Regions from separate parts of the Variovorax sp. PAMC26660 genome, predicted to be linked through region 2. Evidence: predicted binding sites of a transcription regulator. Region 2 holds the regulator's gene; each other region holds the start of a gene.

Region 1 (5,154 bases), 3.5 Mb from region 2:
CCATGCAGCCCGAAGGGCCGGCTCGCTCAGCGCCAAGCGGCGCGCATGCGGTTGCGCAGGTCGATCACGGCGGCCGGCGGCGGCACCGCGGGAGGCAACACCGGCGCAGGCGGCCAGGCCTGCTGCTCGAAGCCCGCGAGATCGGCGTCGGGAATGAAGCGCGTGCGGTTCGCGTACAGATGCCGGTCACCGCGCGCCGCCTGCTGCGGGATGTAGAAGCGCTGCGGCACCAGCAGGTGCAGATGGTCACGCGCCCGCGTCATCGCCACGTAGAGCAGCCGGCGCTCTTCTTCGAGTTCGTGCGCGCCCTGCGCCACGTCGGCCGGCATGCAGCCGTCGACCACGTTGAGCACATGCACCGAACTCCATTCCTGCCCCTTGGCCGAATGGATGGTCGAGAGGATCAGGAAGTCCTCGTCGAGCAGCGGCGGCCCGGGGCGATCGCTGGTGGCTTCGGGCGGATCGAGCGTGAGTTCGGTGAGGAAGCTCTCGCGCGAACCATAGCCGGCGGCAAGCCGTGCAAGCTGCTCGACGTCGGCACGGCGCACGCCGGAGGTGTCCTCGTACAGCCGCTCCAGATGCGGCTGATACCAGTCCATCGCCAGTTCCACATCGGCCGGCCATGTCAGTGAAGGCGCACGCAGCGCGGCATAGGCTTTTACGAAGTCAGCCCATTGCGCGCGTGCTGCAGACGGCGGCACGAAATCGCGCACCGCTGCGACAGGATCGGCCGCCTGGTCCATCGCATCGAGCAGCCGCGTGCCGGTGACAGGCCCGATGCCCGGAATCAACTGCGTCACGCGAAAGCCCGCCATGCGCCCGCGCGGGTTCTGGGCAAAGCGCAGCACCGCGAGCAGGTCTTTCACATGCGAGGCCTCCAGGAACTTGAGGCCGCCATATTTCATGAAGGGGATGTTGCGCCGCGCCAGTTCGAGTTCGAGCCCCGCGCTGTGCGCCGAGGTGCGGAACAGCACCGCCTGCGACTTCAGCGCCAGCCCGCCCTCGCGATGCGCGAGCACCTTGTCGGCCACCCAGCGCGCCTGCCCCGCATCGTCGGGCACGAGCACCAGCAGCGGCTTGCCGGCCGAGGGCTTGTCGGTCCAGAGCGTCTTGGCGTGCCGCTCGGCCGCATGCGCGATCACACGGTTCGACACATCGAGGATCGGCTGCGTCGAACGGTAGTTGCGCTCCAGCGTGACCAAGCGCGCCGCCTGCGTGAACTGCGAGGGAAAGTCGAGGATGTTGCGCACCGTCGCGCCGCGAAACGAATAGATCGACTGCGCGTCGTCGCCCACCACCGTCACGCCACGGCCATCGGGCTTGAGCGCCAGCAGGATCGAGGCCTGCAGCAGGTTGGTGTCCTGGTATTCGTCGACCAGCACATGGTCGAAGCGCGCGCCGATCTGCGCGGCCAGCGTGGGCTCGGCGACCATCTCGGCCCAGTAGAGCAGCAGGTCGTCGTAGTCGAGCACGTTCTGCTGCTGCTTGGCCTCCACGTAGCCACCGAACAGTTTCTTGAGTTCGGCCTCCCATTCGTCGCACCAGGGAAAGGATTCCTTGAGCACCTCGGCCAGCGGCGCGCGGGTGTTGACGCAGCGCGAGTAGATCGACAGGCAGGTGCCCTTGCGCGGGAAACGATTGACGGTGGACGACAGGCCCAGCTCGTGCCGCACCAGCCCCATCAGGTCTTCGGCATCGCCCCGGTCGTGGATGGTGAAGTTCTCGTCCAGGCCGATCTGCGGTGCGTACTCGCGCAGCAGCCGCGCGCCGATGCCGTGAAAGGTGCCAGCCCATTGCAGCGCAGGCGGCACCGCCGATTGCAGGCCGAGCACCCGCCCCAGCACCTGGCCCGCACGGCGCCCCATTTCCTGCGCGGCACGGCGCGAGAAAGTCAGCAGCAGCAGTCGTTGCGGATCGACGCCACCCGCGATCAGATGCGCCACCCGATGCGCCAGCGTGCTGGTCTTGCCGGAGCCCGCGCCGGCAATCACGAGCAGCGGGCGATGGTCGCCACCCACGGCCGCGCCCACCCCATGCTCGACCGCCGCGCGCTGCGCTTCATTGAGCGTTGCCAGCGCCGCGGCAAGACGCTCGGACTGGGTCGTCGCGGTGGTGGAAAAAACGGGGAGCGCAGCAGTCTGCATGGGCGCGACTTTACTGTATGCCTGTCCAGTCCACCCTCGATGCCATCCAATGGCCAGTGACATAATCGCGCCTCGCTGCAACTGGAGACTGTCCCCATGGAAACCGCCCCGTCTCGGCAGCTTTCAACTCCCTTTCGGACGGCCTGATCGCTCACGTCGGGCCCGGGAATTGAAAGCGCCCCTCCCTCGCCCATCGTTCAGTCATCCCCGGGAGTGAGCCCATGCTCAATATCTTTACGCTCGCCAACGGCCGCCTCGTCCAGGAAGAGATCGAGGCGCTCGAAGAGCTCTCCAAGTTCCAGCCGATCTGGGTCGACCTCGAATCGCCCACGCTCGAAGAAAAGCGCTGGATCAAGCAGTACTACGGCCTCTCGATTCCCGAAGATGCGATGGACGAGGACATCGAGGAGTCCGCCCGCTTCTACGAGGAAGACAACGGCGAGCTGCACATCCGCTCCGACTTCCTGATCGACGACGACGAAGACCCGCGCACCGTGCGCGTCGCCTTCATCCTCAACCAGCACAACACCGACCTGCGCAGCCGCGGCGTGCTGTTCTCGATCCATGACGAAGACGTGCCCGTGTTCCGTCTGCTGCGCATGCGCGCACGCCGTGCACCGGGGCTGATCGAAGACGCCAAGGAAGTGATGCTCAAGCTGTTCGACGCGGACGCCGAATACTCGGCCGACACGCTGGAGAACATCTACGACGAACTCGAAGTGGCCGGCAAGAAAGTGCTCTCGGGCAACGTCACCGACGAGCTGGCCGGCGAGGTGCTCGGCCTCATCGCGCGGCAGGAAGACTTGAACGGCCGCATCCGCCGCAACGTGATGGACACGCGCCGCGCGGTCAGCTTCATGATGCGCAGCAAGATGCTCAATGCCGAGCAGTTCGAAGAAGCGCGGCAGATCCTGCGCGACATCGAGTCGCTGGACAACCACACGGCCTTCCTGTTCGACAAGATCAACTTCCTGATGGATGCGACCGTCGGTTTCATCAACATCAACCAGAACAAGACCATCAAGATCTTCTCGGTGGCCAGCGTGGCGCTGCTGCCGCCCACGCTGATCGCGAGCATCTACGGCATGAACTTCAAGTTCATGCCCGAGCTGGACTGGTCCATGGGCTATCCATACGCCCTCGTGCTGATGGCGGCGAGCGCGCTGGGGCCGATGTGGTACTTCCGCCGGCGCGGCTGGCTCAAGTAGCCGGGGTCTCGGCAGGCAGCGTGGCGAGCCACGCGCCGACCAGCGCGAGGCTGTAGCGGCTCGCCACCTCCACCACGAAGCGCGCGAAGTCGCCGTGCGCGGCATCGTCGGCACGGTCTGAAATCGTGCGCATCGCGGCGAACGGCACGCCGTAGTCGTGGCACACCTGTGCCATTGCCGCGCCTTCCATCTCGACCGCGAGCGCATCGGGCAGATCGCGCTGCAAGGCTGCGCTCTCTGCCGTGGTCGATACGAAACGGTCGCCACTCACCAGCAGGCCACGGTGCACCCTGGGCTGCCGAAGGCTGAACTCGTCGACGGCTTGCTGGCCGATCAAGGCCACCGGGTCGCGCAGCACATCGGCCGCCACGGCCGACAGCGCGTTGCCGATGGCCGCGTCGGCCACAAAGCGCGCCATGCCCATCAGCGGCACCTCGTGTTTGGGGAAAAGCGGCGAGGCGTCCATGTCGTGCTGCAGCAGCTCGGTTGCAACGACCACGTCGCCGACGTTCACACCGGGTGCCAGGCCACCCGCCACGCCGGTGAACACGATCGCGCGCACGCCGAAGCGCTCCAGCAGCACCGTGGCCGTCACCGCCGCAGCGACCTTGCCGATGCGCGACAGCACCGCGACCACGGGCTGGCCCTGCAGATGGCCCACCCAGAAGTCGCGCCCGGCCACACGAACACGCTGCTCGTCAGGCATCTGCGCGAGCAACGCTCTCAGTTCCTCGTGCATGGCCGCCACGATGGCGACGGGTGCGACACCACTCATGCGGCCACGTCCATCACTTCATGTCCACGCCGTAGAAGGTGTGACGGCCGAAGGGGCTCAGCTTGAAGTCGATCACTTCCTTGCGCACCGGCTTCAACTGCACTGCGTGAGCGATGGTGAACCACGGCGCCTGCTCCTTGAAAATGACTTGCGCCTTCTTGTAGAGCGCATCGCGGTCGGCTTGCTTGGTCGTGCTCTTGGCCTTCACCACGAGGTCTTCATACGGCTGGTAGCAGAACTTCGACACGTTGCTGCCGCTGGCCGACTTGGCCGAAGCGCAGCCCAGCAGCGTGTAGAGGAAGTTGTCCGGGTCGCCGTTGTCGCCGGTCCAGCCCATCATGCCCATCTGGTGCTCGCCGGCCTGCAGGCGCTTGCGGTACTCGCCCCACTCGAAGCTCTTGATCTCGGCCTTCACGTTGATCTTGGCCAGGTCGGCCTGCATCAGCTCGGCGATGCGCTTGGCGTTCGGGTTGTACGGACGCTGCACAGGCATGGCCCACAGGTCGGTCGTGAAACCGTCGGGGAAGCCGGCCTGCGCCAGCAGCTTCTTGGCGGCCTCGGGGTCGTACGGGTCGTCCTTCACCGCGTCGTTGTAGGACCACATGCTCGGCGGGATCGGGTTCTTCGCGGCCACGCCGGTCGTCAGGTACACGCCGTCGATGATGGCCTTCTTGTTGATCGCCATGCTGACGGCCTTGCGCACGCGCACGTCGTCGAACGGCTTCTTCGTGGTGTTGAACGACAGGTAGCCCACGTTCAGGCCGGGCTGCTCCAGCACCTGCACGTTCGGGTCCTTGCGGATCGCGTCGAGGTCGGCCGGGTTCGGGTAGGGCATCACATGGCACTCGCCCTTTTGCAGCTTGGCCCAGCGCACCGAGGCATCGGGCGTGATCGCGAACACGAGGTCGTCGATCTTGGCCTTGCCGCCCCAGTACTGCGGGAAGGCCTTGAAGCGGATGATCGCGTCCTTCTGGTACTGCACAAGATAGAAGGGGCCGGTGCCGATCGGGTCCTGGTCGACCTTCTC
Region 2 (5,154 bases):
TCCGAGGACACCATGAGACTAATTTTGCTGGGCGCGCCCGGAGCGGGCAAAGGCACGCAAGCGGCCTTCATCTGCCAGAAATACAGCATCCCTCAAATCTCGACCGGCGACATGCTGCGCGCCGCCGTCAAGGCCGGCACGCCGTTGGGGCTGCAGGCCAAGGCCGTCATGGACGCCGGCGCACTGGTCAGCGACGACCTGATCATCAATCTCGTGAAAGAACGCATCGCACAGGCCGACTGCGCCAGCGGCTTTCTGTTCGACGGTTTCCCGCGCACCATTCCGCAGGCCGACGCCATGAAGGCGGCAGCCGTCAAGCTCGACTACGTGCTTGAAATCGATGTGCCCTTCAGCGACATCATCGAGCGCATGAGCGGTCGCCGCTCACACCCTGCCTCAGGCCGCACGTACCACGTCAAATTCAATCCGCCCAAGATCGAAGGCAAGGACGATGTGACCGGCGAAGAGCTGATCCAGCGCGAGGACGACAAGGAAGAAACCGTGCGCAAGCGGCTCGACGTCTACAGCCAGCAGACGCGCCCGCTGGTCGACTACTACTCGGCCTGGGCCAAGACCGATCCGGCCGCCGCGCCGAAATACCGCGCCATCAAGGGCGTGGGCACGGTCGATGAAATCACGCAACGTGCACTGGCTGCGCTGAGCAGCTGATCTGACTTTCCGGCCGCCCTTCGACAGGGCGGTTTTTATTTCCCCAGCAATTCCAGCATCAGCGCGATGCGCGCCTTCACCGGCGTGAGCGCGCCGGCATCGCGCAGCCGGTCGTCCGGCCTGGGCAGGATGCGTCCGTTGGCACATCGCGTGGCACGCAGCACGGCAACACCACGGTCTTGCGCCTTGAGCGCTGCCGCTTCCAGCGCATGGTGCAGCGTGCCGTTGCCGGTCGCAGCCAGAACCAGCCCACGCACAGGCTCGGCGCCCCCAACCTGCAGCAGCGCATCGACGAGCGCACCGCTTGCGCCAGCGTGGCTCATGACGATCTCGACGCGGGGCCACTGACCCACGGCATCCAGGGCTTTCGAGGCCTCGAGCGCGGCACCTTCGGGCCACGCCCTGACACGGCGCACCGCTCCTTCTTCCACGTAGCCGATCGGGCCGGCATCGCCCGAGGCGAAGGCATCGAGCCGATAGGTGTGCACCTTTTGAATATCCACGCCACTGTGGACCGTGCCGGCGCAAACCACCGTCACGCCATGCGCACCGGCCGTTGCCGCCACCACGATGGCGTCACGCACGTTCTGAGGGCCGTCCGGCGCCAGGGCTGTGGCCGGGCGCATCGCGCAGGTCAGCACTACAGGTTTGGCCGACGCAATCACCGAATGCAGGAAGAACGCCGTTTCCTCCAAGGTGTCGGTGCCATGCGTGATCACCACCCCGACCACATCGGGCTGCGCCAGCCAATGCACGCAGCGCTGCGCAAGTTTCTGCCAGATGTCGAGCGACATGTCCTTGCTGTCGACCTGCGCCACCTGCTCCGCCACCAGCGTCACGCCCTCTGGCGCCTCGATGCCGCCCAGCAGGTCGGCCACCCCCACCTGCCCGGCGGTGTAGCCGATGTTGTCGCCGCTGCTGGCCGCCCGGCCGGCAATGGTTCCGCCGGTGCCCAGAACCACCACGCGACGCAACTCGGACAAAGGGGCATTGGCCATGGCTTGTCAACTTCTAAAAACTGGTTAAAAATACAGGCACTGGATAAATAGCCAGTGCCGCAAGGAACCACATATGCAGTTCGCCGTGAAGCTTACAGCCCGCCAGCAGCAGATCCTGGACCTGATCCAGAGCGCCATCGCACGTACCGGTGCGCCGCCAACGCGCGCCGAAATCGCCAACGAGCTGGGGTTCAAGTCGGCCAACGCCGCCGAAGAACACCTGCAGGCGCTCGCCCGCAAGGGTGTGATCGAACTCGTCAGCGGCACCTCGCGCGGCATCCGCCTCAAGGGCGACGCGTTGCGTTCGCTCAACGAAACACGCCATCGCGAAGGCGGCCAGTTCTCGCTCTCGCTGCCCGGCATGGCGCAATTGGCGCTGCCGCTCATCGGTCGCGTCGCAGCCGGCTCGCCCATCTTGGCGCAAGAGCACATCGACCAGACCTACTACGTCGAGAACACGCTGTTCCAGCGCCAGCCCGACTACCTGCTCAAGGTGCGCGGCATGTCGATGCGCGACGCCGGCATCATGGACGGCGACCTGCTCGCCGTGCAGGCCACCAAGGAAGCGCGCAACGGCCAGATCGTGGTGGCGCGCCTTGGCGACGAAGTCACGGTCAAGCGCCTGAAGCGCAACAAGCTGGTGATCGAGCTGCACGCCGAAAACCCCGACTACCCGACCATCATCGTCCAGCCCGGCGAACCTTTCGAAATCGAAGGCCTCGCTGTCGGACTCATCCGCAACACCATGCTGATGTAGGCCGCACGGCCTGCTTGCAGCAGCACCCCATCCGGCCGCAACAGGTGGCGGGCGTATGGCGCGAAGTCGCCATCACCCTGTCGCGGCCGATTCAAGAAATCCTGCCTGTGTTCAACCTCATATTTTTTTGGAGTTCACATGGGAATCGCCCTCCTCGCCATCGCTGATTTCTGGATGCCGCTGCAATCGCTCGCCAGCCGCCTGATGCCGGCTCGCCGCCCTCACCGGCTGGACAAGCTCGACCACAGCGAAACCTCGGCCGGGCTGCGCTACGTCGCAGTGCGTCCCGCCTGCACCACCCGGTCTGCCAACGCCGCCACGTCGCCAACGGCAGCCGCCGCACCGGCACGCCCGCTGCGCGTGGTTCGCGTGATTGACCGGCAGGGCTCACAACGCACCAACAACCGTGTCGTGATCTCGGGCCGCATGGCCGATGTGTGCGCAGAACTCGACCGACTGGCGGCGCTCGAAACGGCGGAAATCATGGCCACCGCCCCCCGTTCGGCACACCTGCACTGAGCCCGAACACCCCTGCGAAAGCCTTCTGGGGTGGGTATCCAAACGTTCACAGGCGCGACATCCCAATGCTGCGAGGCACAATGGCACGCCATGAACATTGTGATCCTCGACGACTACCAGGACGCCGTGCGCAAATTGCGCTGTGCCGCCAAGCTGGACGCGTACGCGGCCAAGGTCTACACCAACACGGTCAAAGGCATCGGACAACTCTCGGTTCGCCTCAAGGATGCCGACGTGATCGTGCTGATCCGAGAGCGCAGCCAGATTTCGCGCCAGCTGATCGAAAAGCTGCCCAAGCTCAAGCTCATTTCGCAAACCGGACGGGTCGGTGGCCACATCGACGTCACGGCCTGCACCGAGCGGGGCGTTGCGGTGGCCGAAGGCACTGGCTCCCCCCAGGCGCCTGCAGAGCTCACATGGGCTCTGATCATGGCGGCCATGCGCCGACTGCCGCAGTACATCAGCAACCTCAAGCACGGGGCGTGGCAGCAATCGGGGCTCAAGTCGGCCTCGATGCCACCCAACTTCGGGCTCGGCTCGGTGCTCAAGGGCAAGACGCTCTGCATCTGGGGCTATGGCCGCATCGGCCAACTGGTCGCGCGCTACGGGCAGGCATTCGGCATGCAGGTCGTGATCTGGGGCCGCGAAGCGAGCTGCGCCAAGGCCCGATCCGACGGCTTTCAGGTGGCGCAGAACCGCCACGAATTCTTTGCCCAGGCCGACGTGCTGTCGGTGCATCTGCGGCTGAACGAAGAAACCAACGGCCTCATCACGCTGGAAGACCTCTCGCGCATGAAGCCGACGGCGCTGTTCGTCAACACCTCCCGCGCCGAGCTGGTCGAAGCCGATGCCCTGCTTGCCGCGCTCAATCGCGGGCGCCCGGGCCTGGCGGCCATCGACGTGTTCGAGAGCGAGCCGCCGCTGCAAGGCCATGCCCTGCTGCGGCTGGAAAACTGCATCTGCACGCCGCACATCGGCTATGTCGAGCAGGAAAGCTACGAGAGCTATTTCGGCCAGGCGTTCGACAACGTCGTGAGCTACATCAACGGCAATCCCACGAACATCGTGAATCCAGGCGCGCTGCAGGTTCGCCGGTGAATTCATGAGTCGGCAGCCCGCGCCGCGGGGCGCGCTCTGGGCGCTGCTGGCCGGCAACTTCGTGATCGGCACGGGCGTGATGGTCGTGCCGGGCACGCTCAATGAAATCAGCACATCTCTCGCCGTCAGTGTCGCAACCGCGGGCCAACTGATCGCGGCCGCGGCAGCGGTGATGTGCATTGGCGCGCCGCTGCTGGCCGCCGCGGTCGCCGGCTGGGACCGCCGGCAGTTGCTGGCCCTGACCCTGCTCTGGTACGCCGCAGGGCACGCACTCTCGGCGCTGATGCCGAGCTTCGGCACCCTGCTGCCAATGCGCATGCTCACGGTGATCGCCCCCGCGATCTTCACGCCACAGGCCGCCGCCTGCGCCGGCATGCTCGTGCCGCCTGAGCAGCGCGGGCGGGCCGTGACCTTCGTCTTTCTGGGCTGGTCGATGGCCTCGGTGCTGGGCCTGCCCATCGGCGCGCTGATCGGCGGCCACCTGGGCTGGCGGATGGCCTTCATGGCGATTGCGGCGCTGAGTATCGTGAGCGCCGCGTCGATCTGGCTCACCCTTCCCCAGGGCATTCGCCCAGCCGCGCTGACGGCCGCCGCGTGGTCGCGCGTGCTGCGCAGTCCGGTGCTGATGGGCATCGTCTCGGTCACGGCGTTGCAAGGGGCCGGCCAGTTCGTGCTCTTCAGCTATTTCGGCCCGATCCTCAAGCAGAGCTTCGGCGCCGATGCCACCACGCTGAGCGTGATGTGGGCGCTGTTCGGCGCCTGCGGCCTGGTGGGCAACATGGTGGTCAGCCGCTTCATCGACCGCATCGGCGCCGGGCGCATGGTGCTGGTCACGACCGTGCTGATTGCACTGAGCCTGCTGCTGTGGCCGCTGGCTTCCACGCTCGCCTGGCTGGCCGTGGTGCTCGTTCCCTGGGGTCTGGGCTGCTTCGCCACCAACTCGGCCCAGCAGGCGCGCCTGGTGGGTCTGGCGCCCGCTCTCGCGCCGGGCTCCGTTGCATTGAACAGTTCGGGCATCTATACCGGTCAGGCGGTGGGCGCGGCCCTGGGCGGCTGGCTGCTGGCCAACGACGCGGCGGCATGGATGAGCTGGGTCGGTTTTGCCCTGATGCT
Region 3 (5,154 bases), 2.2 Mb from region 2:
AGACCAGGTCTGGTTCATGGACCAGGGTTGCCTGCTGGAGACCGGTTCACCGACGAGCTTCTTCTCCAACCCTGGCACCGAGCGCGCACGCAAATTTCTGGCAGACCTGCGTTCGCACTAGGAGACAACATGAAGACCACCTCCGGATTCAATCGCAGGCAGATCTGCGTGGCCCTTGCCGCCCTCGGCGCAGCGCATGCGAGCGTCCGCGCACAGACCGGCTACCCCACGCGCCCCATCACCCTGGTCGTGGGATGGCCGGCCGGCGGCCCGGCGGACAACGTGGCCAGGCCCATCGCCGCGCAGATGTCGGTGCTGCTCGGCCAGCAGCTCATCGTGGACAACCGGCCGGGTGCGGGCGGAAACATCGGCTCCGAGTTCGTCGCAAGGGCCAGGCCCGATGGCTACACCCTCATGCTCGCCACGGTTGCATCACATGGGTGGAACTCGGCGCTGTACCCGAAGCTCGGCTACCGCCCCATGGAAGACTTCGCTCCCGTCGGCATGATCAGCACGTCGCCCGGGACTTTGCTGGTGCCCGTGGCGTCTGCGTTCCACACGATGCACGACCTCGTCCAGTTCGCGCGGGCGAACCCGGGCAAGCTGAACTACGGCTCGGCCGGCGTCGGCTCTTCGCAGCACATGGCCGCCGCCGCATTCAGGAAGCTCACCGGCGTCGATATGACGCACATACCGTTCAAGGGCACGGCCCCGGCAATGGTCGAACTGATCGCGGGCCGTGTGGACACGATCATCACCACGGGAGCGACTCCTTTCATTCGTTCAGGAAAGCTGCGTGCACTGGCCGTGGCGGCCCGACAGCGTCTGCCTGCCCTGCCCGACGTGCCCACCTTCGAGGAAGCGGGCGTGGCGGGCTTCTACACAGACAGCTGGTACGGGCTCGTCGCGCCCGCCAACACACCGCGCCCTGCGCTGAACACGCTGAACGCCGCGCTGATCAAGACCATCGAGAGCCGGGAGATCCAGAAGCAGTTCGCCGACCAAGGCGCGCTTGCGGCCAGGCCGCTGTCGATCGACGAATACTGGCTGTTCGTCAGAAAGCAGATGCCAGAGGCCGCGGAACTGGTTCGCAACTCAGGCGCCACGATGGAGTGAGCTTGCGAGCGCGACCGGCGGCCTGCGAGCGTCAGAAAAGGTTGCCCTGCCCCACAGCGCCAGGTGGTCGGAACGCGGTGAGGTCCAGCGGAATCCGCTCGCGGTTGAAGCCCAGGCGATTCGTCGCCTTCTGGAAGCGCTGGTGGATCAGGTCGGCCCACAGCCCGCTGCCCTTCATGCGCGTGGCGAAGTCGGCGTCGTAGTCCTTGCCGCCGCGCATGTCGTGGATGCGCGCCATGATGCGGTCCGCGCGCTGCGGGTAGTGCAGCTCCAGCCATTCCTTGAACAGCGGGGCCACTTCCCATGGCAGCCGCACCACCGTGTAGAAGGCGCGGCGTGCACCCGCCTCCCATGCCGCTTCGAGCACATGCTCCATGTCTTCGGTGACGAAGGGAATCTGCGGCGCCACGCTCACGCCCACCGGCACGCCCGCCTCGGCCAGCGTGCGGATGGTGCGCAGGCGCCGATGCGGCGCGGCCGCGCGCGGCTCCAGCTTGCGGGCCAGTTCGCCGTCGAGCGTGGTGATGGTGATGTACACGGCCGCCAGGTGCTCGGCCGCCATCGGCGCGATCAGGTCGAGGTCGCGTTCGATCGCGCTCGACTTGGTGACCAGCGCGAAGGGATGCCGCACTTCTTTCAGCAGTTCGATGACCGAGCGCGTGAGCCGCAACTCGCGCTCGATGGGCTGGTAGCAGTCGGTGGCGGTGCCGATCGCGATCTGGCTCGGCCGATAGCTCTTGCGCCCGAGTTCGGCGCGCAGCACCTCGACGATGTTGCGCTTGGCGATCAGCTTGGTCTCGAAGTCCAGGCCGGGCGAAAGGTTCAGGTAGCTGTGCGTGGGCCGCGCAAAGCAGTAGATGCAGCCGTGTTCGCAGCCGCGATAAGGATTGAGCGCGCGGTCGAAGTAGATGTCGGGCGAGTCGTTTTCGGTAAGCACCGACTTCACGTCCTCGAAGCGCACTTCGGTCGCAATCGGCATCAGGCCTTCGGCCTCGGCGGCGCCGTCTTCGAGCGTGCCCCAGCCGTCGTCGAAGGCGTCGCGCTCGTCCTTCGAGAAACGGTGCGCCAGCCGCGTGGCCGCACCACGGCCCTTGATGATGTGAATGGGAACCTGGGCAGCGGGCATGGCAAATCCTTCGCGTGGAATTTACTGTTTATTCATACAGTATTCCACCGATTCGCAGGCACCACTCTGTTTTTACATTTCTCTATTGACAGAAATATAGGAAATCCTAAACTCACGGCCATGGAACTCACTGACATTCAACGCAAGTTCGTCCTGCACTGGGGCGAAATGGGGTCCATGTGGGGCGTCAACCGCACCGTCTCGCAAATCCACGCACTGCTCTTCGCCCACGGCAAGCCGATGCACGCCGAAGAGCTGTCCGACACGCTGGGCGTTGCGCGCTCCAACGTCAGCAACAGCCTGAAAGAACTGCAGGCCTGGAATCTCGTGCGCGTCACCCACACCATGGGCGACCGCCGCGACTATTTCGAGACCAGCGTCGACGTGTGGGAACTGTTCCGCACGGTCGTTCGCGAGCGCAAGGAGCGCGAGTTCGACCCCACGGTCCGCATGCTGCGCGAGCTGGTCACCAGCCCCGACTTCCAGAAGGAACCGGCCGACGCGCAGGACCGCATCCGATCCACCATGGAACTCATGGACAAGCTCGCGACCTGGGCCGACGAGATGCTGCGGCTGTCGCCCGGCACGCTCGACAAGGTGCTGACACTGGGTGCCAGCGTGCAGAAGTTCGTGCGTGGTGATGCCGCGTCCACGGACAAGGGTGGCAGCGGTGGCAAGGGCGAAGACCCCGACGCGCACCACGCCAGTCTTCCGATGATCTGAGTTCTCTTTTTTTTGCCTATCAATTTCTGTTTCAACTGAAATATCGAGAAAAAAGAACGCCATGACCAGCACCGCCCTCGTCACGTACCCGCTCACCGTCTACTTCGACGCCACCTGCGCGCTTTGCGTGGCCGAAATGGGCGCCATGAAGGCGCGCGACGCAGCCGGTCGGCTGGATCTTGTCGATTGCTCGCCCACCGACTTCTCAGGCGGCCCGGCCCCGCGTGAAGCGCTGATGACGGCGATGCACGCGGTCGATGCCAGCGGCCGCGTGCTGTCCGGCGTCGGCGCCATCCGCGCCTGCCGCACGGCGGTGGGCCTGCCGGCTGGCGGCTTCCTGCTTGACCTGCCGCTCGTCGGGGCGCTGGCCGATCGTGCCTACGCCGGGCTCGCGCGCAACCGCTACCGGCTGCCGCGATGGCTTGTCGCGCGGCTCGTGGGACGTGGCGCCATCGCGCCGGTCACCTGCGCAGACGACAACTGCCGCGTCTGAGAACGAACGAATCACGCTGTCACGCCCCCTGGGAATCACAAGAAACCAACGTCCGAAGGAGCCTCGATGCCCAACGTCTTCCAGCCCGACTTCCGCATGCCCGGCACGTCCGAAGCGGCACGACCCGCGATGGCCTCGCCGATCACACGCGAAGACACGCAGGACTACTTCACCGAGGTCGCCGTCGACTACAGCGCCTGGAGCCCGAGCTACAACATGCACTTCGGCTTCTGGCGCCTCGGCCTCAACCCGCTGCGGCGCGAAGGCATGCTGGTGGAGATGAATCGTGCGGTCGGCCGGGCGCTCAAGCTCGATGAAGCGGCGAGCCCTTCGCAGCGCCGCTGCGTACTCGACCTGGGCTGCGGCGCCGGCGCCACCGCGCGCACGCTGGTCGGCGACGACGCTTCGCTCTATGCGGTCACAGTGACCAACGTACCGGTACAAAACGGCATCGCCGCGCGGCTCGACGCCAAGGCCGGCGTGGCCGATCGCGTCGCGCACATCGAAGCCGACTACACGCGCACCGGCCTGCCCGCCGCGCAGGCCGATGGCGCCTGGGCCCTCGAAAGCGCCTGCTACGCCGAGGGCACCGCCAAGGTCGACTTCGTGCGCGAGGCCGCGCGTCTGCTGAAGCCCGGCGCACGGCTGGTGGTGATCGACGGTTTCCTGCTGCGCAAGAAGCCCGGTCGCATCGCCGGCTGGCTGCATCGCCTGTGGGCCGACAGCTGGGCCGTGCCGACGCTGGCCATGCGCGAAGACTTCACTGCCGCTCTGCGCAACAACGGCTTCGAGGACATCCAGTTCAAGTCGCTGCGCTGGCGTATCGCGCCCAGCGCGCTGCACATCCCCGTGCTGGCCACGCGGTTCACGCTGGCCGAACTCTGGAAGGCGCGCGGCCGGCTGAGCCCCTGGCGCCGCAAGCACATCGTGGCGAGTTACTGCGCGCTGGCGCTCGGCATGTTCTGGCGGGACTTCGACTACGGGATGGTGACGGCTACTCGCAGTGCCTGAGTTCTTTGGCGCTGCTGTTCGAGGCGAGTGCGAATGACACCAGGAGCTCCCCTCCGCGAATGTCCCCCGCTTCGCTCCTCCTTTATTTCGCTGCGGGGAGCACCCGGTGTCATTCGCACAGGGGCACGCTGCTGGTGATCGCCGATCAACGACTGCTCCGCATAACGCTCACGCCGATACGGGGCTCTTTTTAGCTAAATAAAGGAGGAGCGAAGCGGGGGACATTCGCGAAAAAGAGCACCGTGTCGGCGGGAGCGTCGCCCTGAACAACAAACGTCAAACACAACGCAACAATCAGACGACAAGGAGCACAGGAGCCCATGAGCACAGAACACGAAGACACCCGCCTGTCCGAACTGGCGCCCGCCACACCCAACGACGGCGAGCCGACTGATGAACCCCGTCGCCGCATGCCCTTCGCCTGGTTCTGGCCCCTGCTGGCCGGCGCGGCGGTCGCGCTGCTGCTGCGCATTGCCTTCAGCGGCGGACCGGGCCACCGCTTCTCGCCGATGCTCGGCTCCTTCGTCTATTTCGTGCCCTCGCTTTGCGGCGCGGTCACGGTCTACATGGCCGAGCGCACCGAACGGCGCAGCTGGGGCTACTACCTCTGGGCGCCCTGGGTCTCCACCGCACTGTTCGTGACCGGCACCCTGGCGATCTTCATCGAAGGCCTGATCTGCGCGAT
Region 4 (5,154 bases), 2.8 Mb from region 2:
CGCGTTGTCGACCAGGTTGCGCACCAGCTCCTTGAGCAGCGTCGGGTTGCCGTCGAACATGACGCCGGGCGCACCCGTCTGGGCGCCCTCGTAGCCCAGGTCGATGCGCTTTTCGATCGCGCGCGGCACGGCCTCGCGCACCACCTCGATGGTGAGCCGCGCCAGGTCGCAGGGCTGCTGGTGGGTCATGGCGCTGGTGCCTTCGGCCCGCGCGAGCGACAGCAACTGGTTCACCGTGTGCGTGGCGCGCACGCTGGCGCGGCCGATCTGCTTGAGCGACTGCTTCAGCTCGTCGGCATTGGCGCCTTCGCGCTGGGCCAGGTCGGCCTGCATGCGCAGGCCCGCCAGCGGCGTCTTGAGCTGGTGCGCCGCATCGGCCAGAAAGCGCTTTTGCGTGTCGATGGAATCGTTGAGCTTGTTCAGCAGCTCGTTCACCGACGACACCAGCGGCACCACTTCGAGCGGCACCGAAGATTCGTCGAGCGGGCTCAGGTCGCCGGGGCGCCGTTCGCGAATGCGCGCCTCCACCACCGACAGCGGCTTGATGCCGCGCACCAGCGCCAGCCAGATCAGCAGCACCGCCAACGGCAGGATCGCGAACTGCGGCAGCAGCACGCCCTTGATGATCTCGGCGGCGAGCACCGACTGCTTCTCGCGCGTCTCCGCCAGTTGCAGCAGGCTGGCCGGCACCTCTTCGCGGCCGCTGGCGATCCAGAGCGAGGCCACGCGCACCGGCTTGCCGTGGACCTCGCTGTTGTGCAGCAGCACGACGTTCGGGCCCGGCGGCTCGTCGACATTGGGATGCGGCAGATCGCGCTCGCCGCCGAGCAGCGCGCCGTGGCCGTCGACCAACTGGTAGTACACGTGGCCGGCATCGTCGGCCCGAAGGATCTCGCGTGCCGATTGCGACAGCGCGAACTGCGTTTCGCCCTCCTTCACCGTCACCAGTTCGGCCAGCGCCTTGATGTTGTGTTCGAGCGCGCGGTCGAAGGGCGCGTTGGCGATGCCCTGCGCCACCAGCCAGGTGACGCCGATGCTCACCGGCACCAGCAGCAGCAGCGGCGTGAGCATCCAGTCGAGGATTTCGCCGAACAGGGAGCGCTGGGCGCGCTGGAACAGCTTCACTTGACTCGCCCCCGGGCTTCGCGCACTTCGTGTCGCCCCGCCAACCCTCTACCGGTGGCAATGCCGCTTGCGGCGCGGCGAAGCCGGTTCCGCGGCATTTCCCGCAGGTACGGGCACATCAGGACTGGATCTTTTCCAGGCAGTAGCCCAATCCGCGAACGGTCGCGATGCGCACCGGCCCCTTCTCGATCTTCTTGCGCAGCCGGTGGATGTAGACCTCGATGGCGTTGAGGCTCACCTCTTCGCCCCATTCGCACAGCCGGTCGACCAACTGGTCTTTGCTGACCAGCCGGCCGGCGCGCTGCAGCAGCACTTCGAGCAGGCCGAGTTCGCGAGCCGACAGCTCGATCATCTTGCCGTCGATGGTGGCCACGCGGCCGGCCTGGTCGTAGACCAGCGGGCCGTGGCGGATCGCGTTGCTGGTGGTGCCCATGCCGCGCCGCGTGAGGGCGCGCACGCGTGCTTCGAGTTCCTGCAGGCTGAAGGGCTTGGCCATGTAGTCGTCGGCGCCATGGTCCAGGCCTTTCACGCGCTCTTCCACGCTGTCGGCTGCGGTCAGCACCAGCACCGGCAGTTGCGAGCCGCGCGCGCGCAGGCGCTTGAGGATCTCGATGCCGTGCAGGCTGGGCAGCCCGAGGTCGAGGATCAGCAGGTCGAATTCGTCATGGGTCATGAGCGCGGTGTCGGCCTGCGAGCCGTTCGCCACGTGGTCGACCGCCGCGCCCGAAGTGCGCAGGCTGCGCAGCAGGGCATCGGCCAGCACCTGGTCGTCTTCGGCAATCAGAATTCTCATGTGCCACCTCCGGCCGGTTCGGGCGCCGCGCCGGCGCCGTTCGCATTTGTCTCTCAGGCGGAGTCTAGCCCGCTGTGTAGGCTTCCAGTCCGATGGTTACCACGGTGGCGATGTCATCGCCGACGCTGCTGCGGAACTCGCGCTCGGCCTGCGTCACCGCGCTGCGGAAGGCGTCGAGCCAGGCCAGGCCGTCGGTGGTGAAGAGCACGCGGCGCGCGCGCGCATCGAGCGGATCGGGCCCGCGCGTGACCAGCCCCCAGGCCTCGCACTGGTCGACCAGCGCGCCCATCGCCTGCTTGGTCATGCCGGCGCGCTCGGCCAGCTCGGTCAGGCGCGAACCCTCGCGCGCCAGGTGCCGCGTGATGTGCACGTGCGCGGCGCTCACCTGGGCGCGGGCGGCGAGGTTCGACAGGGCCAGCGGCACGTCGAGGTCGTGCGCCATCAGTGCCAGCACGCGCTCGTCGAAGCGGCGCATCGCATGGCCCAGCAGACGGCCCAGGTGGGTCTGCCGCCAGGCATCGGGATCGGTCGGGAAAGCGGCTTCGGACATGGCGCCGAATGGTAAAGCAAACTGACCAAAAAATGAGTTTACTCAAAACAACCAGCCTCTACACTACTGTTCAAGCATCCAGCCTGTGGTTAAAAGCAGATGGATGAAACCGAACACCAACCGTTGATTTTCAAGGAGATTTCCACATGGACGCAGTCGTCAAGGGCGCAAGCATCTCGGTCGCCAACAGTGAAAAGGCCAAGGCCCTGCAGGCCGCGCTGGCCCAGATCGAAAAGCAGTTCGGCAAGGGCACGATCATGCGGCTGGGCGAAGGTGAAGCGCTCGAAGACATCCAGGTGGTCTCCACCGGCTCGCTGGGCCTGGACATCGCCCTGGGCGTCGGCGGCCTGCCGCGCGGCCGTGTGATCGAAATCTACGGCCCGGAATCCTCGGGCAAGACCACGCTCACGCTGCAGGTCATCGCCGAAATGCAAAAGCAGGCCGGCACCTGCGCTTTCGTCGACGCCGAACATGCGCTCGACGTGCAGTACGCCCAGAAGCTCGGCGTGAACCTGTCCGACCTGCTGATCAGCCAGCCCGACACCGGCGAGCAGGCGCTCGAAATCGTCGACTCGCTGGTGCGCTCGGGCGCCGTCGACCTGATCGTCATCGACTCGGTCGCCGCGCTCACGCCCAAGGCCGAAATCGAAGGCGAAATGGGCGACTCGCTGCCCGGCCTGCAGGCCCGCCTGATGAGCCAGGCGCTGCGCAAGCTCACGGCCACGATCAAGAAGACCAACTGCATGGTCATCTTCATCAACCAGATCCGCATGAAGATCGGCGTGATGTTCGGCTCGCCCGAAACCACCACCGGCGGCAATGCGCTGAAGTTCTACGCCTCGGTGCGCCTGGACATCCGCCGCATCGGCACCATCAAGAAGGGCGACGAAGCCATCGGCAACGAAACCAAGGTGAAGGTGGTGAAGAACAAGGTCAGCCCTCCGTTCAAGACGGCGGAGTTCGACATCCTGTTCGGCGAGGGCATCAGCCGCGAAGGCGAAATCATCGACATGGGCGTCACCGCCAAGATCGTCGACAAGTCGGGCGCCTGGTACGCCTACAACGGCGAAAAAATCGGCCAGGGCCGCGACAACGCCCGTGAGTTCCTGCGCGAGAACCCCGAGCTGTCGCGCGAGATCGAGAACAAGGTGCGCGAGTCGCTGGGCATTCCGCTGCTGGCCGCCGATGCCGGTGCAGAGCCCGAAAAGGCCGAGAAGCCCGCCAAGGCGCCGAAGGCCGACAAGGCAGCGGCAGAGTAAGTTCGACGGCGGCCCTTCGCAAGTTGCGCGGGCCGCGCGAGCGACCCCCGCATGGCTTTCGCAGCCCCTTCCCTCAAAGGCCGCGCGCTGCGGCTCCTGAGCCAGCGCGAGCATTCGCGCGCGGAGCTGGAGCGCAAGCTGGCCAAGCATGAAGAAGAGCCCGGCACGCTGGCCCGCGCGCTCGACGAACTGGCCGCCAAGGATTTCATCAGCGAGCCGCGTGTGGTGGCTTCGGTGCTGAACCAGCGCGCCGCCCGCTCGGGCGCGTTGCGGGTGCGGCAGGAGTTGCAGGCCAAGGGCATTGCGCCCGAGGCCATCGCCGAAGCGGTGGCCGGCTTGCAAGACACGGAAGTCGAACGCGCCACGGCGCTGTGGCGTCGCCGCTTCGACGCAGCGCCCGCTGACGCCAAGGAGCGGGCCAAGCAAATGCGGTTTCTGCTGGCGCGCGGTTTTTCGGGCGCGGTGGTGGCCAAAGTCCTCAGGAGCGACTTCGATGAAGCAGACGAATGAAGACCTCACCGTGCAGTCCCGCGTCGTCACGCAGCGCGTGGCCTGCGAATGGCGTCGCGCTTATGCGTTGGCTGCCGATCCGGCGCGCTTGCCTGATTGGGCGAGCGGCCTGGCCAAGAGCGCACTGGTTCGCTACGGCGACCACTGGATTGTGAAAACGCCCGAGAGCGGTGACGCTCACATGCGTTTTGCGCCGTCCAACGACTTTGGCGTTCTTGATCACTGGGTCGCGCCTGAAGGTGTGCCTGAGGTCTACCTGCCGTTTCGAGTGATCGGCGTGGCGCCGGGCGCTTGTGAGTTGCAGTTCACGCTGTTGCGCCAGCCGCACATGGACGATGCAGCCTTTGAGCGCGATGCGGAATGGATTGCGCGTGACCTGCAGGCGCTGCGGCATCTGCTTGAAGCTGGCTGACTCGGCCTTTTGGAGGCTGTTCATGGGCCGGGCGCGTTCTTGGCGCTGCTGTTCGGGGCGGGTGCATTCAGGGCGAGTGCGAATGACACCGGGTGCTCCCCTGTGCGAATGTCCCCCGCTTCGCTCCTCCTTTATTTCGCTGCGGGGAGCACCCGGTGCCATTCGCACAAGGGCACGCTGCTGGTGATCGCCGATCAACAAGTGCTCTGAGCGCTCACGTCGATACGGGGCTCTTTTTCGCGAAATAAAGGAGGAGCGAAGCGGGGGACATTCGCGAAAAAGAGCACCGTGTCGGCGTGAGTGCCGCCCTGAACAGCAGCACCCCAACGCCAAACAAGCTCAGCCGCGAACCACAATCGGCGCGAACTTGCGCCGCGCCTTGAGCTGATCGACGTCCCACTCAATGCCGAGCCCCGGCGTCTCAGGTGCCACCGCATGGCCATCCTCGATACGCAGCCGGCTCGTGGTCAGGTCGTCGAGCTGCGGGATGTATTCGACCCAGCGC

The links. The regulator LexA, encoded in region 2, represses DNA repair genes until DNA is damaged. The targets are predictions, from matches to a motif close to ACTGTATNNNNATACAGT.
Region 1: the regulator LexA is predicted to act here: its motif matches at 2,157-2,174, upstream of H7F35_RS14610 (ATP-dependent helicase).
Region 3: the regulator LexA is predicted to act here: its motif matches at 2,266-2,283, upstream of H7F35_RS22405 (PA0069 family radical SAM protein).
Region 4: the regulator LexA is predicted to act here: its motif matches at 2,534-2,551, upstream of recA (recombinase RecA).

What each region holds. Positions count from the first base shown of each region.
Region 1 covers NZ_CP060295.1:3,034,227-3,039,380, reverse strand. Annotated here, with positions in the region: gene H7F35_RS14610 (ATP-dependent helicase) at 27-2,144, opposite strand; gene corA (magnesium/cobalt transporter CorA) at 2,366-3,352, shown strand; gene H7F35_RS14600 (5'-methylthioadenosine/adenosylhomocysteine nucleosidase) at 3,345-4,127, opposite strand; gene H7F35_RS14595 (ABC transporter substrate-binding protein) at 4,141-5,154, opposite strand, start outside.
Region 2 covers NZ_CP060295.1:6,912,488-6,917,641, forward strand. Annotated here, with positions in the region: gene adk (adenylate kinase) at 13-669, shown strand; gene H7F35_RS32395 (asparaginase) at 705-1,667, opposite strand; gene lexA (transcriptional repressor LexA) at 1,741-2,424, shown strand; gene H7F35_RS32405 (hypothetical protein) at 2,563-2,943, shown strand; gene H7F35_RS32410 (D-2-hydroxyacid dehydrogenase family protein) at 3,034-4,041, shown strand; gene H7F35_RS32415 (MFS transporter) at 4,046-5,154, shown strand, end outside.
Region 3 covers NZ_CP060295.1:4,754,982-4,760,135, reverse strand. Annotated here, with positions in the region: gene H7F35_RS22415 (amino acid ABC transporter ATP-binding protein) at 1-121, shown strand, start outside; gene H7F35_RS22410 (Bug family tripartite tricarboxylate transporter substrate binding protein) at 130-1,116, shown strand; gene H7F35_RS22405 (PA0069 family radical SAM protein) at 1,148-2,242, opposite strand; gene H7F35_RS22400 (GbsR/MarR family transcriptional regulator) at 2,363-2,965, shown strand; gene H7F35_RS22395 (thiol-disulfide oxidoreductase DCC family protein) at 3,027-3,458, shown strand; gene H7F35_RS22390 (class I SAM-dependent methyltransferase) at 3,525-4,469, shown strand; gene H7F35_RS22385 (SRPBCC domain-containing protein) at 4,790-5,154, shown strand, end outside.
Region 4 covers NZ_CP060295.1:2,290,017-2,295,170, reverse strand. Annotated here, with positions in the region: gene H7F35_RS11105 (sensor histidine kinase) at 1-1,125, opposite strand, end outside; gene H7F35_RS11100 (response regulator transcription factor) at 1,244-1,918, opposite strand; gene H7F35_RS11095 (MarR family winged helix-turn-helix transcriptional regulator) at 1,983-2,468, opposite strand; gene recA (recombinase RecA) at 2,615-3,727, shown strand; gene recX (recombination regulator RecX) at 3,779-4,237, shown strand; gene H7F35_RS11080 (SRPBCC family protein) at 4,221-4,649, shown strand; gene H7F35_RS11075 (mandelate racemase/muconate lactonizing enzyme family protein) at 4,989-5,154, opposite strand, start outside.